3 regions of the Streptomyces sp. NPDC057438 genome follow, and region 1 is predicted to be linked to each of the others. Evidence: riboswitches for the same ligand, from Rfam matches in the RefSeq annotation. Region 1 holds a riboswitch; each other region holds the start of a gene.
The links. Region 1 has a riboswitch for thiamine pyrophosphate ahead of ACFU5F_RS27625 (thiamine ABC transporter substrate binding subunit). Riboswitches for the same ligand answer to the same signal wherever they lie in the genome.
Positions count from the first base shown of each region.

Region 2: it holds a riboswitch for thiamine pyrophosphate, as region 1 does, so the genes downstream of both, thiO (glycine oxidase ThiO) here and ACFU5F_RS27625 (thiamine ABC transporter substrate binding subunit) in region 1, are expected to answer to the same signal.
Region 3: it holds a riboswitch for thiamine pyrophosphate, as region 1 does, so the genes downstream of both, thiC (phosphomethylpyrimidine synthase ThiC) here and ACFU5F_RS27625 (thiamine ABC transporter substrate binding subunit) in region 1, are expected to answer to the same signal.

Region 1 is NZ_JBHVDD010000060.1:2,079-6,948, forward strand. It holds gene frr (ribosome recycling factor) at 1-538, shown strand, start outside; gene ACFU5F_RS27615 (phosphatidate cytidylyltransferase) at 538-1,665, shown strand; gene rlmN (23S rRNA (adenine(2503)-C(2))-methyltransferase RlmN) at 1,970-3,076, shown strand; TPP riboswitch at 3,180-3,287, shown strand; gene ACFU5F_RS27625 (thiamine ABC transporter substrate binding subunit) at 3,375-4,466, shown strand; gene ACFU5F_RS27630 (ABC transporter permease) at 4,442-4,870, shown strand, end outside.
Region 2 is NZ_JBHVDD010000038.1:35,629-40,498, reverse strand. It holds gene pknB (Stk1 family PASTA domain-containing Ser/Thr kinase) at 1-510, opposite strand, end outside; gene ACFU5F_RS21610 (thiazole synthase) at 672-1,466, opposite strand; gene thiS (sulfur carrier protein ThiS) at 1,471-1,671, opposite strand; gene thiO (glycine oxidase ThiO) at 1,686-2,861, opposite strand; TPP riboswitch at 2,859-2,970, opposite strand; gene ACFU5F_RS21595 (hypothetical protein) at 3,023-3,379, shown strand; gene ACFU5F_RS21590 (NAD(P)/FAD-dependent oxidoreductase) at 3,443-4,660, shown strand; gene ACFU5F_RS21585 (Rv2175c family DNA-binding protein) at 4,719-4,870, shown strand, end outside.
Region 3 is NZ_JBHVDD010000045.1:34,038-38,907, forward strand. It holds gene ACFU5F_RS23780 (VWA domain-containing protein) at 1-1,389, opposite strand, end outside; gene thiC (phosphomethylpyrimidine synthase ThiC) at 1,506-3,350, opposite strand; TPP riboswitch at 3,343-3,499, opposite strand; gene ACFU5F_RS23790 (YibE/F family protein) at 3,571-4,870, shown strand, end outside.

The DNA of each region.
Region 1 (4,870 bases):
CGAGGCCGAGGAGAAGATGGAGAAGGCCGTCGTCGTCGCCAAGGACGACTTCGCCGCGATCCGCACCGGTCGTGCGCACCCGGCGATGTTCAACAAGATCGTGGCCGACTACTACGGTGCGCTGACGCCGATCAACCAGCTGGCCTCGTTCTCGGTGCCGGAGCCGCGCATGGCGGTGGTGACCCCGTTCGACAAGACCGCTCTGCGCAACATCGAACAGGCGATCCGCGACTCCGACCTCGGCGTCAACCCGAGCAACGACGGCAACATCATCCGGGTGGTGTTCCCCGAGCTGACCGAGGAGCGCCGCCGCGACTACATCAAGGTCGCCAAGAGCAAGGCGGAGGACTCCAAGGTGTCCATCCGCTCGGTCCGCCGCAAGGCCAAGGACGCGATCGACAAGCTCGTCAAGGACGGCGAGGTCGGCGAGGACGAGGGCCGTCGTGCGGAGAAGGAGCTCGACGACACCACGGCGAAGTACGTCGCCCAGGTGGACGAGCTGCTCAAGCACAAGGAAGCGGAGCTCCTCGAGGTCTGATGAACGACTCTTCCTGGGGAGCGCCACAAGCCGGGTACTGGGCGCCGACCGACCGGGGACCTGTCCAGGGGCATGCCCCGGCGGGTCCCCCGTACGATGCGGCCGAGAGCCGGCATCCGATGCAGACTCAGCCCATGCCCATCGTGCCCGACGTACCCGCGCAGGGCGGGAACCAGGACGACGACCGGGGGGCCGCCGCTCGGCAGGCCGGCCCCCTGTTCCGTGACGAGACGCCGTCGGCGCACCCCTTCGGGGAGGCGCCGCAGAAGCCGGAGCCCATGCCCGACGCCCCGCAGCCCGCCGCGCCGAAGAAGAGCGCGGGCCGAGACCTGGGCGCCGCCATAGGAGTCGGTCTCGCTCTCGGCGCGGTCATCGTCGCGTCGCTGTTCATCGTCAAGGCGGCCTTCGTCGGCGTGATAGCGGTCGCCGTGGTGGTGGGCCTGTGGGAGCTCACCTCACGCCTGCAGGAACGCAAGGGCATCAAGGCGCCCCTCGTGCCGCTCGCGGTGGGCGGGGCGGCCATGGTCGTCGCCGGGTACGTACGCGGGCCCGAGGGTGCCTGGGTGGCCATGGCCCTCACGGCGCTCGCCGTCCTCGTCTGGCGGATGACGGAACCGCCGGAGAACTACCTCAAGGACGTCACGGCGGGGGTCTTCGCGGCCTTCTACGTGCCGTTCCTGGCCACGTTCGTCGCGCTCATGCTCACCGCCGACGACGGGCCGCAACGGGTGCTGCTGTTCCTGGTGCTGACCATCGTCAGCGACACGGGCGCGTACGCCGTCGGCTGGCGCTTCGGCACGCACAAGCTCGCGCCGCGCATCAGCCCCGGCAAGACCCGTGAGGGACTGCTCGGCGCGATCGCCTTCGCCATGGTGGCGGGCGCGCTGCTCATGGAGTTCGTCATCGAGGGCGGTGCCTGGTGGCAGGGCCTGCTCCTCGGCCTCGCCGTCGCGGCCAGCGCCACGCTGGGCGACCTCGGCGAGTCCATGATCAAGCGGGACCTCGGCATCAAGGACATGGGCACGCTGCTGCCGGGCCACGGCGGCATCATGGACCGCCTGGACTCCCTCCTGCCGACGGCTCCGGTGGTGTGGCTGCTCCTGGTGCTGTTCGTGGGCTCCGGCTGACCGCGATCTCGTGCGTCGCAGACGTGCGGTCTTCCGACGAGGCCCGCTGTCCGAGAGGCGGCGGGCCTCATCCGTGTCCCGGCTCGGGCGGTCGAGGCGGTCCCGCCCGCACAGCCGCGGACCGACTCGCATGCGCCAGGCACTCGCGCGCGGGTGACCAGGGCTTCCCCGCGCTTTCTGGTTGCCGGGCCGTCCCCGGGCCGTGCGTCGTCCTCCGACCGTGACGGTCGGCGCCCACGGGTGACCACCCCCACCCCCGCTCCGGCCTGGGACGGCCGAATCGATCTGCGACACTGGGAGGGTTATGCCGAAGCCCGGAGAACTCACATTCGTCGCCCCCCGCGGAGCCAAGAAGCCGCCGCGGCATCTTGCTGATCTTTCGCCTGTGGAGCGTAAGGAAGCCGTTGCCGCGATCGGGGAGAAGCCGTTTCGCGCCAAGCAGCTCTCGCAGCACTACTTCGCGCGCTACGCGCACGACCCGGAGCAGTGGACCGACATCCCCGCGGGCGCGCGCGCGAAGCTGCGGGAGGCGTTGCTCCCGGAGCTGATGACGGTCGTGCGGCACCTGTCGACCGACCAGGACACCACCCGCAAGACGCTGTGGCGGCTGTTCGACGGGACGCTCGTCGAGTCGGTCCTGATGCGGTACCCGGACCGGGTGACGATGTGCATCAGTTCGCAGGCCGGGTGCGGGATGAACTGCCCGTTCTGCGCGACCGGACAGGCCGGGCTCGACCGGAATCTGTCCACCGCCGAGATCGTCCACCAGATCGTGGACGGGATGAGGGCGCTCAGGGACGGTGAGATTCCCGGCGGGCCCGCGAGGCTGTCCAACATCGTCTTCATGGGGATGGGCGAGCCGCTCGCCAACTACAACCGGGTCGTCGGTGCCATCCGTCGGCTCACCGATCCGGAGCCGGACGGGCTGGGGCTGTCGCAGCGCGGGATCACCGTGTCGACGGTGGGGCTGGTGCCCGCCATCCATCGGTTCGCCGACGAGGGGTTCAAGTGCCGGCTCGCCATCTCCCTGCACGCGCCGGACGACGAACTGCGCGACACCCTCGTCCCCGTGAACACGCGGTGGAAGGTGCGTGAGGTCCTCGACGCCGGGTGGGAGTACACGGCCCGGTCCGGACGCCGGCTGTCGATCGAGTACGCGCTGATCCGGGACATCAACGACCAGGCGTGGCGCGGTGACCGGCTGGGCCGGCTGCTCAAGGGCAAGCCGGTGCACGTGAACCTGATTCCGCTGAACCCCACTCCGGGGTCCAAGTGGACGGCCTCCCGGCCCGAGGACGAGAAGGCGTTCGTCGAGGCCATCGCCGCCCACGGGGTGCCGGTGACCGTCCGGGACACCCGCGGCCAGGAGATCGACGGTGCGTGCGGGCAGCTGGCGGCCACCGAGCGGTAGACCGCGGACGGGTTGTTCGGGGCCGGCGGCCAGGGAGCGGCACACGGCCACCGGCAGGAGTCGTAAACCGGCCACGGGGTACGCTGACCCCGTACACATCTTCATATTCCGACAGGGGAGCGCCACAGCGCTGAGAGTGCGGCAAGCGGGCCGCAGACCCTCTGAACCTCGCCCAGGTCATTCTGGGTAGGAAGTTCGGTCATCACTCAAGCTGTTGCGCCCTGCCCGGGTGGCTCCGGATCTCCGGAGCCACCCGGGCAGGGCCGCGTCTCTTCCTGGTCACCCCAGGAGGAATCCAGTGCAGTCAGCGCACATCAGAACATTCGTCGCCGCGGCCGTCGGCCTCGGGCTCGTCACGCTGTCCGCGTGTGGGTCCTCGTCCTCCGGGGACAGCGGGTCGGGGGCCGGCTCCAAGACCGTCACGCTCGTCAGCCACGGCTCCTTCGCCTACTCCAAGGACGTGCTGAAGGCGTTCGAGAAGGAGTCCGGGTACAAGGTCAAGGTCCTCAAGAGCGGGGACGCGGGCCAGGCCGTCAACCAGGCCATCCTGACCAAGGACAACCCGCAGGGCGACGTCTTCTTCGGCGTCGACAACACCCTGCTGTCCCGCGCCCTCGACAACGGCCTCTTCCAGCCGTACGAGGCGAAGGGGCTCGACAAGGTCGGCGCCGCGTACCAGCTGGACGAGGCCGAACACCGGGTCACGCCCATCGACTCCGGTGACATCTGCGTCAACTACGACAAGGCGTACTTCGAGAAGAACAAGATCGAGCCGCCGAAGACCTTCGACGATCTGATCAAGCCCGAGTACAAGGACCTCCTCGTCACCGAGAACGCCTCCACCTCCTCGCCGGGCCTCGGTTTCGTCCTCGGCACGGCCGCGAAGTACGGCGACGGTGGCTGGGAGGGCTACTGGAAGAAGCTCAAGGCCAACGGCGTGAAGGTCGTGGACGGCTGGGAGCAGGCGTACTACCAGGAGTTCTCCGGGTCGACGGACGGCAGGAAGGCGGGGGGCGACCGGCCGCTCGTCGTGTCGTACGCCTCCTCGCCGCCCGCCGAGGTCGTCTACGCGGACCCGCGTCCGAAGACCGCGCCGACCGGGGTCGCGGACGGCACCTGCTTCCGGCAGATCGAGTTCGCCGGGCTGCTGAACAACGCGAGGAACACCGAGGGCGGCAAGGCGCTGATCGACTTCCTGATCTCGAAGAGGTTCCAGGAGGACATGCCGCTCAACATGTTCGTGTACCCGGTGGTCGACGGGGCGGCCGTGCCCGCCGAGTTCACCGAGTACGGGCCCGCGGCGAAGGATCCCGAGACCATGGCGCCGGAGAAGATCGCCGAGAAGCGTGACCAGTGGGTCAAGTCGTGGACCTCGCTCGTACTGAAGTAGCGAAGCCGCCAACGGGGCCGGGGAGGCCGAAGGCGCCTGCCGGGACCGGGGCGCGCGGTTCCCGTCGGACGGGGAGCGCGGCGAGGCTCGGGCTGATGGCCCTGCCCGTCGCGTTCTTCGGGGTGTTCTTCGCCTATCCCGTCGCCGCGATCGTCGCACGGGGGCTGAAAGCCAGCGGGAGCTGGGACCTCGGGCGGATCGGGGAGGTGCTGGGCGACTCCGGCATCCGGCACGTGCTGTGGTTCACCACCTGGCAGGCGCTCGTCTCGACCGCCCTCACCCTGCTGATCGCGCTCCCTGGCGCGTATGTGTTCGCGCGCTTCGATTTCAGGGGCAAGGACGTGCTGCGCGCTGTCGTGACCGTCCCGTTCGTGCTGCCGACCGTGGTCGTCGGCACGGCCTTC
Region 2 (4,870 bases), on a different contig from region 1:
GGTGACGGTGTCCACGGCCCGTACGAGCCCGAAGTCGGCGACCTTGACCCGGCCGTCGTCCCCTATCAGCACGTTCTCGGGCTTCATGTCCCGGTGCACGAACCCGGCGCGGTGCGCGGCGCCGAGCGCGGCGAGCACCGGCTCCAGGATGTCCAGCGCCGCCCGGGGCTGCAGTGCCCCGCGGTCGCGCAGCACGTCACGAAGGGTGCAGCCGGCCACGTACTCCATCGCCAGGTAGACGTACGAGCCGTCCGTGCCCTGGTCGTAGACCCCCACCACGTTCGGGTGGGACAGCCGGGCCACCGACTTGGCCTCGCGGATGAAACGCTCGACGAACGTCCGGTCCGCGGCCAGCGTCGGGTGCATCACCTTGAGCGCGAGCACGCGGTCGAGGCGGGTGTCCACGGTCCGGTAGACCGTGGCCATCCCGCCGACCGCGATCCGCGCCTCGACTCGATACCGGCCGTCGAGCACCTGGCCGACAAGCGGGTCCTGAAGGGTCGTGTCCACGCAGGCGAGTGTACGAGCCGCCGCCGAGCGGCCCACGGGCCGCACGGCACCGGGGCCGTACTGCAGCAGAGCTGTGACCCGGGCCGGAGGGCTGTGACGGGCGGACGTACGGCCGTATTCGTTCGGCCGTTCGAGTGACGGCGGGTGGCGCGAGAGCCGGATCAGAACGCGGGGCGCTCCGGATCGAGCCGTGCCAGCCCCTCGCCCGGCGAGGACGCCTCGGCGAAGTGCCGGCGGGGGATGCGGCCCGCCCGGTACGCCAGCCGGCCCGCCTCCACCGCGTGCCGCATGCCCTCCGCCATGAGGACCGGTTCCTGGGCCCGGGTCACGGCGGAGGCGAGCATGACCCCGGCGCACCCCAGCTCCATCGCGAGTGCGACGTCCGACGCCGTTCCCGCGCCCGCGTCGAGGATCACGGGCACGCCCGCGTGCTCCACGATCAGCTGGAAGTTGTGCGGGTTGCGGATGCCGAGCCCCGACCCGATCGGCGAACCGAGCGGCATGATCGCGGCACAGCCCACGTCCTCCAGCTTCCGCGCGAGCACGGGATCGTCGTTCGTGTACGGCAGCACGGTGAAACCGTCGTCGACGAGCGTCTCGGCGGCGTCGAGCAGCTCGATGGGGTCGGGCAGCAGCGTGCGCTCGTCGGCGATGACCTCCAGCTTGACCAGGGACGTCCCGAGCGCCTCCCGCGCGAGGCGGGCCGTCAGCACGGCCTCGCCCGCCGTGAAGCAGCCGGCCGTGTTGGGCAGCACCCGGATGCCGAGCCGGTCGAGCACGGACAGGACGGAGCCGTGCACGGACGCCTTCACGCGGCGCATCGCCACGGTCGTCAGCTCCGTGCCGGAGGCCACCAGCGCACGCTCCAGGACGTCCAGGCCGGCCGCCCCGCCGGTGCCCATGATCAGGCGGGACGAGTAGGTCGTGCCGCCGAGGACGAAGGGGTCGTCTGCCATGCGGTCAGCCTCCTTGGACGGCGGTGAGGACCTCGACGCGGTCCCCCTCGGCGAGGGCGGTGGTGGTCCACCGCGCGCGCGGGACGACGGTTTCGTTGAGCGCGGCGGCGACACCGGAGGGCGACGGGGTGAGCGTGCGCACCAGGGCGTCCAGCGCCGTGCCGGGCGCGATCAGCCGCCGTTCCCCGTTCACGAGCACGGTCAGGGTCCCGGAGGTGTTCATACGGGCTGCTCCATGAGTCGGCGGGCCGCGCCGGCGCGGAACCGCAGCGGTGTGAAGTCGCGGGCCTCCTCCGGCAGTTCGCCCGTGGTCAGCACATGGGCCAGGACATCGCCGGTGACCGGGGTGAGAAGCACCCCGTTGCGGTGGTGCCCGGTCGCGAGGATCAGGCCGTCGAGCCCGGTGGGCCCGAGGAGCGGCGCGTTGTCGGGGGAGGCGGGCCGCAGGCCCGCGCGCATCTCGGTGAGCGGGAGTTCGGTGATCCCGGGGACGAGTTCATGGGCGTCCCGCAGCAGTTCGTACACCCCGCCCGCGGTCACCGTGGTGTCCCAGCCCTGCTCCTCGCTGGTCGCGCCGACGACGAGTTCGCCGTTCTCGCGCGGCACCAGGTAGACATGGCTGCCGCGCACCACGGCCCGCACGGTACGGCTCAGGAAGGGCGCGTACGGCTCCGGCACGGTCAGCCGCAGCACCTGTCCCTTCACCGGCCGCACCGGCGGCACCACGTCGTCCGGGACCCCGGCGAGCCGCCCGCTGAGGCTGCCGGCCGCGAGGACGACCCGCCCGGCGGACAGCCGGTCGTCCTCTCGGGTGCGGACCCCGGTGGCCCGCTCCCGGTCCACCGTCAGCTCCTCGGCCCGGGTCCGGTGGAACACCACCCCGGCCCGCCCGCAGGCCGCGACGAGGGCCCTGGAGAGCCGCCTCGGGTCGATCTGGTGGTCCCCGTCGGCCCGCAGCCCGCCCCGCACCCCGGGTGCGAGCATCGGCTCCAGCCGGCGGCAGTCGCGGCCGCTCAGCCACTCCGGGTCCAGCCCCGACCGGCGTTGCAGGGCGTGCAGTTCACGCAGATGGGCGCGGTCGTCGGCGTCCAGCGCGACGGCGAGCGTGCCGCAGCGGCGGTAGCCGAGACCGAGGCCGGTCGCCTCCGTCAGCTCGGCCACGAATCCCGGATAGCGGCGTGCGGACTCCACGTTGAGCCCCAGCAGCGTCTGCTCGCCGTAGTGCAGTTCGGTGACGGCGGCGAGCATCCCGGCCGCCACCTGCGCGGCCCCGCCGCCCGGCTCGGGATCGACCACGGCCGTGGCGAACCCGCGCAGCGCGGCCCGCCACGCCGTCACGAGCCCGATGATTCCGCCCCCCACGACGAGGACGTCTGACGTGTGCGTACGCGACATGGGCGTCCAGCCCCTCCCTTCGCCGGCATGACCCGGATCAGGTTCGTACGGTCGGAGGCCGCCAGCCTCCCTCTCAGCCCGGTGCGTCCGGGCTCCCGCGAGTGCTCTACGGTGGCCCACCCTAGCCCTCACCGTTCGCCTCAGAAAGGGAGCCTCCGCCCATGGCCCGCTCGCTCGACGGTCTCGTCCTCGCCCCCGTCGCCGACCAGGCCCCGGGCCAGGTGGGCACCCGGACCCGGTTCGTCTACCACGAGAGGGACGGCGAGATCTGGGCCGAGTACACGGGCGGCGACGTCGTGCGCGGCCGTCTCGTGGGCACGCGCGCGGGGGACCGGCTGGACTTCCGGTACGTGCAGCTGAAGACCGACGGGACCACCGCGTCCGGGCACTGCGCCTCACTGGTCGTCGAACTGGCCGACGGGCGCGTCCGGCTGGAGGAGACCTGGGAGTGGGAGTCGGGGCCGGGCAGCGGGACGAGCGTGGTGGAGGAGGTCGTGGGGCAGGTCGCGGGGGAGTGACCGCCGCCCCACCGGCTGACCGACCGGATGCCGGTTGTCTATGGTGACCGGGTGAGCGAGCAGATGCGGCACAGGGGCGGGACGCCGGCGCGGCGCGTGGTCGTCGTGGGCGCGGGCATGGCGGGCGTGCAGACCGCGGTCGCGCTGCGCGAACAGGGCTTCAGCGGCGACGTGACACTGATCGGGGCCGAGCCCCATCAGCCCTACGACCGCCCGCCGTTGTCGAAGGCCGTGCTGCTCGGCAAGGCCGAGGGCTCCGCCTTCGACGTCGACTTCGAGGCGCTCGGCATCGAACTCCTGCTGGGCCGCGAGGTGCTGGGCCTGCGCCCCGCCGACCACGCGCTCGACACGGCTGCCGGGCCCGTCCCGTACGACCTCCTCGTCCTCGCGACCGGCGCGGAACCGATCATGCTGCCCGGTGCCGAGGGCGTGCCCGGGGTGCATCTGCTGCGGACCCTGGACGACGCCGAGCGGCTGCGGCCCGTCCTGGCCCGCCAGCACGACATCGTGGTCGTCGGCGCGGGCTGGATCGGCGCCGAGTTCGCCACGGCCGCGCGCGAGGCGGGCTGCGCGGTGACGGTCGTCGAGGCGGCCGACCGCCCGCTCGCGGGCGCGCTGCCGGCGGAGGTGGCCGCGCCGATGGCCGCCTGGTACGCCGACAGCGGGGCCACCCTGCGCACCCACGCGCGCGTGGAGCGCGTCGAGCCCGGGACGGTGGTCCTGGACGACGGCACCCGCGTGCCGGCGGGCGCGGTCGTCGTCGGTATCGGCGCGCGCCCCGCCACGGCCTGGCTGAAGGACTCCGGCATCGAGCTGGGCACGTACGGCGAGGTGGTGGCCGACGACCACCTGCGCGCCTCCGCGCCCGACGTCTACGCGGTCGGCGACTGCGCCTCCTTCCCCTCGGGCAGGTACGGCCGGCGCCTCCTCGTCCACCACTGGGACAACGCCCTCCAAGGCCCCCGCACGGTCGCGGCGAACATCGTCGGCGAGACCCCCGCGCCCTACGACCCCGTCCCCTACTTCTGGTCCGAGCAGTTCGGCCGTTTCGTCCAGTACGCCGGGGACCACGCCTCGGCCGACACCATGGTCCGGCGCGGCGACCCCACCGGCGCCGCCTGGTCGGTCTGCTGGCTCCGCGAAGGCCGCCTGGTCGCCCTGCTGGCCGTGGGCCGGCCCCGGGACCTGGCCCAGGGCCGCCGCCTGATCGAGGCGGGCACGCCGGTGGACCCGGAGCTGCTCAGGGACCCGGCCCGGCCCTTGAAGGCGGCGGCGCTCTAGAGCCGGCCCCGGGCGCCCCGGCTACCCACTGTCAGTCCCAGATGGCAGTCTTGGAGACGTGACCGAGATTGACGCAAAGATCGATGCTCTCGTCCCCGCGTGGCTGACCCTCCCCGACATCGCAGAGATGCTGGACGTCGAGGTGACCCGGGTGCGGCAGCTGGTGAAGGAAGGCCAGCTCATCGCCGTACGCCGGGGCGAGAACCGCGC
Region 3 (4,870 bases), on a different contig from region 1:
GAACTCGGACAGGAGACGGTCGTACAGCTCCTGGTCGGGAACGGTACCGATGTCGTCCACGGCGAAGAATCCCACGTTGTCGACGCGACGGCCGGGCAACGTGTCGAAGCGTTCCAGCACTCCGTAGTTGGCCCGTCCCAGCCCCACGAACTGCCAGAAGATCGGCTCCTCTACGGCATCCCTCAGTTCTCGCTCGATCAGGGCGTCGCGGTAGACACCTCCGTCGGAGAAGAACAGGACCAAAGTGGGGGCATCGGCCGGATTTCCCCGGACGTAGGTACGAACCTGGGCGATCGCCTTCTGTTCCTCGTTCTGGATACCGACCGTCCGCATGTCGACCTGGCCTTCCACCAGCCCTCTGGCCGGCTTCTTGCCACGGCGGAAGAGGCTCATCTGCCCTACCCGCACATGCAGTTGCAGCCAGGCCGGAAGCTCCCCGATGCGCAGGTCGGGCAGCCGCGCCGCGTGCGAAGCGAAGGTCCAGGCCTGCATCTGACCGTCGTCGTCCAGCTGCGCGGCAACCGCCGCCATGCGCTCCACCACGTCGGCGACGATGCCCTTGGAGTAGAGGAAGGACATGGATCCGGAGGCATCCAGGACCAGAACGACGCGGGCGGTGACTCCCTCCGCACCGTGCTTCCTGAGACTGACGGCCACCTGTTCCTTACGCAGTGACAGACGCTTGCGCATGTCGACGGGCAGCCGTTCCTCGTCCTTGTCCAGACGCGGGCCTGCCGGTGCCGAGGCAGGCGCCGGTGACGGCGCTGCAAGAGGTCGCCCGGCGGCCGGAACGGTGGGTGCCGTGGCCGGAACAGGCGGCGTGGCAGTCGGCGGGACCACGGACGGATCCGAGGACGGGTCGTCGACGGTGATGCCGAAATCGGAGGCCAGCCCCGCGAGTCCTGAGGCGTATCCCTGGCCGACCGCACGGAACTTCCACTGCCCCGCCCGCAGATACAGCTCGCCGCCGATGAACGCGGTCTCCGTCCCCGCCTCCATGGCGAAGTGCGCGATCTCGGTCCGAGTCCCCGCGTCCCACAGCCGCAAGGTCAGTCCGGGCACCTGGCCGAATGTCCCGCCGTCGGCCGACGCACACAGCAGGACCCGCTCGACCACGGGTTCGAGCGCACGCAGGTCCACCTCGACCGTGTCGGTCAGGGCACCGTCGGCACTCTGCTTCCCACGGTGTGCCACGGCGTTCGACGCGTGCCGAGGCTGGTTGTAGAAGACGAAGTCACCGTCGTCGCGTACGCGTCCGACATCGGTGAGCAGCAACGCGGAAGCGTCGACATCGGGTACGCCGGGGCCTTCGGACCACGTCAGTTCGACACGTACCGAAGAGGAGTCGACGGGAAGGTTGGCACCCTTGCTCAGTGCTCTCGCTGTCATGGAGGCAGTCTGCCCGCCGAGGGCGCGGGAGGGCAGACCTGCCGCGATCCGGACAGACCTGCCGCGGTCCGCCGGCGGGTGATGCCCCGGAACGCCGGGGCATCACACGCCGGCCCTCACTCCGCCAGCGGCAGATACACCCGGTTCCCGCCCTGTGCGAACTCCTTGGACTTCTGGAGCATCCCCTCGGCTATCTCGTCCTGGGACGTCCCCTCGGCCGCCGCGCCACCGAACCGCTCCGTGATGCTGCGGCTGATCTTCATCGAGCAGAACTTCGGCCCGCACATGGAGCAGAAGTGGGCCGTCTTGGCCGGCTCCGCCGGGAGCGTCTCGTCGTGGAACGCACGAGCCGTGTCGGGATCGAGGGCCAGGTTGAACTGGTCCTCCCAGCGGAACTCGAAGCGGGCGTCCGACAACGCGTCGTCCCACGCCTGTGCGCCCGGGTGCCCCTTGGCCAGGTCCGCCGCATGAGCAGCGATCTTGTAGGTGATGACGCCCGTCTTCACGTCGTCACGATCGGGCAGCCCCAGGTGCTCCTTGGGCGTGACATAGCAGAGCATCGCGGTGCCCCACCACGCGATCATCGCGGCACCGATGCCCGAGGTGATGTGGTCGTACGCCGGGGCGATATCCGTGGTCAGCGGGCCGAGCGTATAGAACGGAGCCTCGTCGCAGATCTCCTGCTGCAGCTCGATGTTCTCCTTGATCTTGTGCATCGGGACATGTCCCGGGCCCTCGATCATCGTCTGTACCTGGAAACCCTTGGCGATCGCGTTGAGTTCCCCGAGCGTGCGCAACTCCGCGAACTGCGCCTCGTCGTTGGCGTCCGCGATGGACCCCGGCCGCAGACCGTCGCCCAGCGAGTACGTCACGTCGTAGGCGGCGAGGATCTCGCACAGTTCCGCGAAGTTCTCGTAGAGGAACGACTCCTTGTGGTGGGCCAGGCACCAGGCCGCCATGATCGAGCCGCCGCGCGAGACGATGCCGGTCTTTCGGTTCGCGGTGAGCGGTACGTACGCCAGGCGCACACCCGCGTGGACCGTCATGTAGTCGACGCCCTGCTCGGCCTGCTCGATGACCGTGTCCTTGTAGATCTCCCAGGTCAGCTCCTCGGCCCGGCCGTCGACCTTCTCCAGTGCCTGGTAGAGCGGCACGGTGCCGATGGGCACGGGGGAGTTGCGCAGCACCCACTCGCGGGTGGTGTGGATGTTCCGGCCCGTGGACAGGTCCATGACCGTGTCGGCGCCCCAGCGGGTCGCCCAGGTCATCTTCTCGACCTCCTCCTCGATGGAGGAGGTGACCGCGGAGTTGCCGATGTTGGCGTTGACCTTCACCAGGAACCGCTTGCCGATGATCATCGGCTCGATCTCCGGGTGGTTCACGTTCGCGGGCAGTACGGCCCTGCCCGCGGCGATCTCCTCACGGACGACCTCGGGCGAGACGTTCTCCCGTACGGCCACGTACTCCATCTCCGGGGTGATCTCCCCGCGCCGTGCGTAGGCGAGCTGCGTCACCGCCCGGCCGTCGCGGCTCCGGAGCGGCTGACGTGGCCGCCCCGGGAACACCGCGTCGAGGTTGCGCAGTCCGCCGCGCGGCGAGGTGTGCTTGATCCCGTCGTCCTCGGGGCGCACGGGGCGGCCCGCGTACTCCTCGGTGTCTCCCCGGGCGATGATCCAGTTCTCGCGAACGGGAAGCAGCCCCCGCCGCACGTCGGTCTCCACCGCCGGATCGGTGTACGGGCCGGAGGTGTCGTACAAGGTGACGGACTGTCCGTTGGTCAGGTGCACCTGGCGGACCGGCACCCGCAGATCGGGGCGAGAGCCCTCGATGTACGCCTTGTGCCAGCCGATGGACTTCCCGGCCTCCAGGGGCTGTTGACTCGCGGTTTCTTCGCCCTCGGACGGAGCGGATGTCCCGCCCGTCTGACTGGAGGCAGGCGTGCGTGTGTCCTCGATGGTCATGAGACCTACTCCCTACGCCGGCATTACCCGGTAACAGGTTCAGCGGTCGACGCAGCGATTTCCGCCCGGCGATGTTCCACGTGAAACATCGCGTCTGCGGAGGTCAGCGCCCTCTCAGCCCGGTGCTCCGAGCTCCCGCGTGTGCAAAGGTGCCTCCACGCTAGCGGCAGATGTGGCGCGGTGAACAGTGGGCATCGCTCGTTCTTGCGATGATCGGTCGGTGACCACGACGCAGCAGCCCCCACCTCCGCCCCCCGAGCCTCCCCACGGTCATGGCCCCGGAAGCGGTCATGGGCATGGATCCGACGGCGGCCACGGCTACGGTCCAGGAGGCGGCCACGGCTCCGGCGGCGGCCGGGGCTCCGGGGACGGCCACGGACACGGCCCGTCCTCCGGCGGCCACGGGCACTCCCACAGTCACGGCCCGGCCGCTCCCGTTTCGCAGCACCTGCGCAAGGTCATCGCGGCGGTGCTGATCCCCTTCGCGACCGCAGTCGTCGTCGGCCTCGTCGTGCTCTGGCCCGGCGGCGCCCCCGGGCACGAGCGCACCGGTGTGGGCTTCGACCGGCAGACACAGCAGGCCACTGTCACAAAGGTCGACGAGGTCGCCTGTTCGTCGGTGAACGCCTCGGGCGATTCCCCGACCGGCAACACCTCCACCGCCGAGGGATCCTCCGCCCAGCAACAGGCCGACGGCACCTGCAAGAAGGCCACGATCCGCGTCGACACCGGCGACGACAAGGGCCGTACGTTCACAGAGATCGTTCAGCCGGACCAGTCGCGGCAACTGGAGCAGGGCCAGGAGGTCGTGGTCGCGTACGAGCCCGCCGCGCCCAAGGACCTGCAGTACTCGGTCACCGATGTGAACCGGAAGCTCCCGATGGCTCTGCTCGCCGGGATCTTCGCCCTCGCCGTCGTGGTGGTGGGCCGGATGCGCGGTGTCATGGCCCTGGTGGCGCTCGCCATCAGCTTCATGGTGCTGACCCTCTTCATCCTGCCGGCCATCCTCCAGGGCTCGAACCCCCTGGTGGTGGCGGTGATCGGGGCAAGCGCCATCATGCTGATCGCCCTGTACATGTGCCATGGGCTCTCGGCCCGGACCTCCGTGGCGGTCATCGGCACCCTGATCTCGCTGCTACTCATCGGCCTGCTGGGTTCGGGCTTCATCGGCTGGGCCTATCTGACCGGCAACACCGACGACAACACCGGTCTGATCCACGGGCTGTACCCGACGATCGACATGAGCGGTCTGCTGCTCGCGGGCGTCATCATCGGCTCGCTCGGTGTACTCGACGACGTGACGGTCACCCAGACCTCGGCGGTCTGGGAGCTGCACGAGGCCAATCCGGCGATGGGCTGGCGGGGGCTGTACCGCGCCGGCATCCGGATCGGCAGGGACCACATCGCGTCGGTGGTCAACACCCTCGTCCTCGCCTACGCCGGTGCCGCGCTGCCCCTGCTGCTGCTCTTCTCGATCGCGCAGAGCAGTGTCGGCACGGTCGCCAACAGCGAACTGGTCG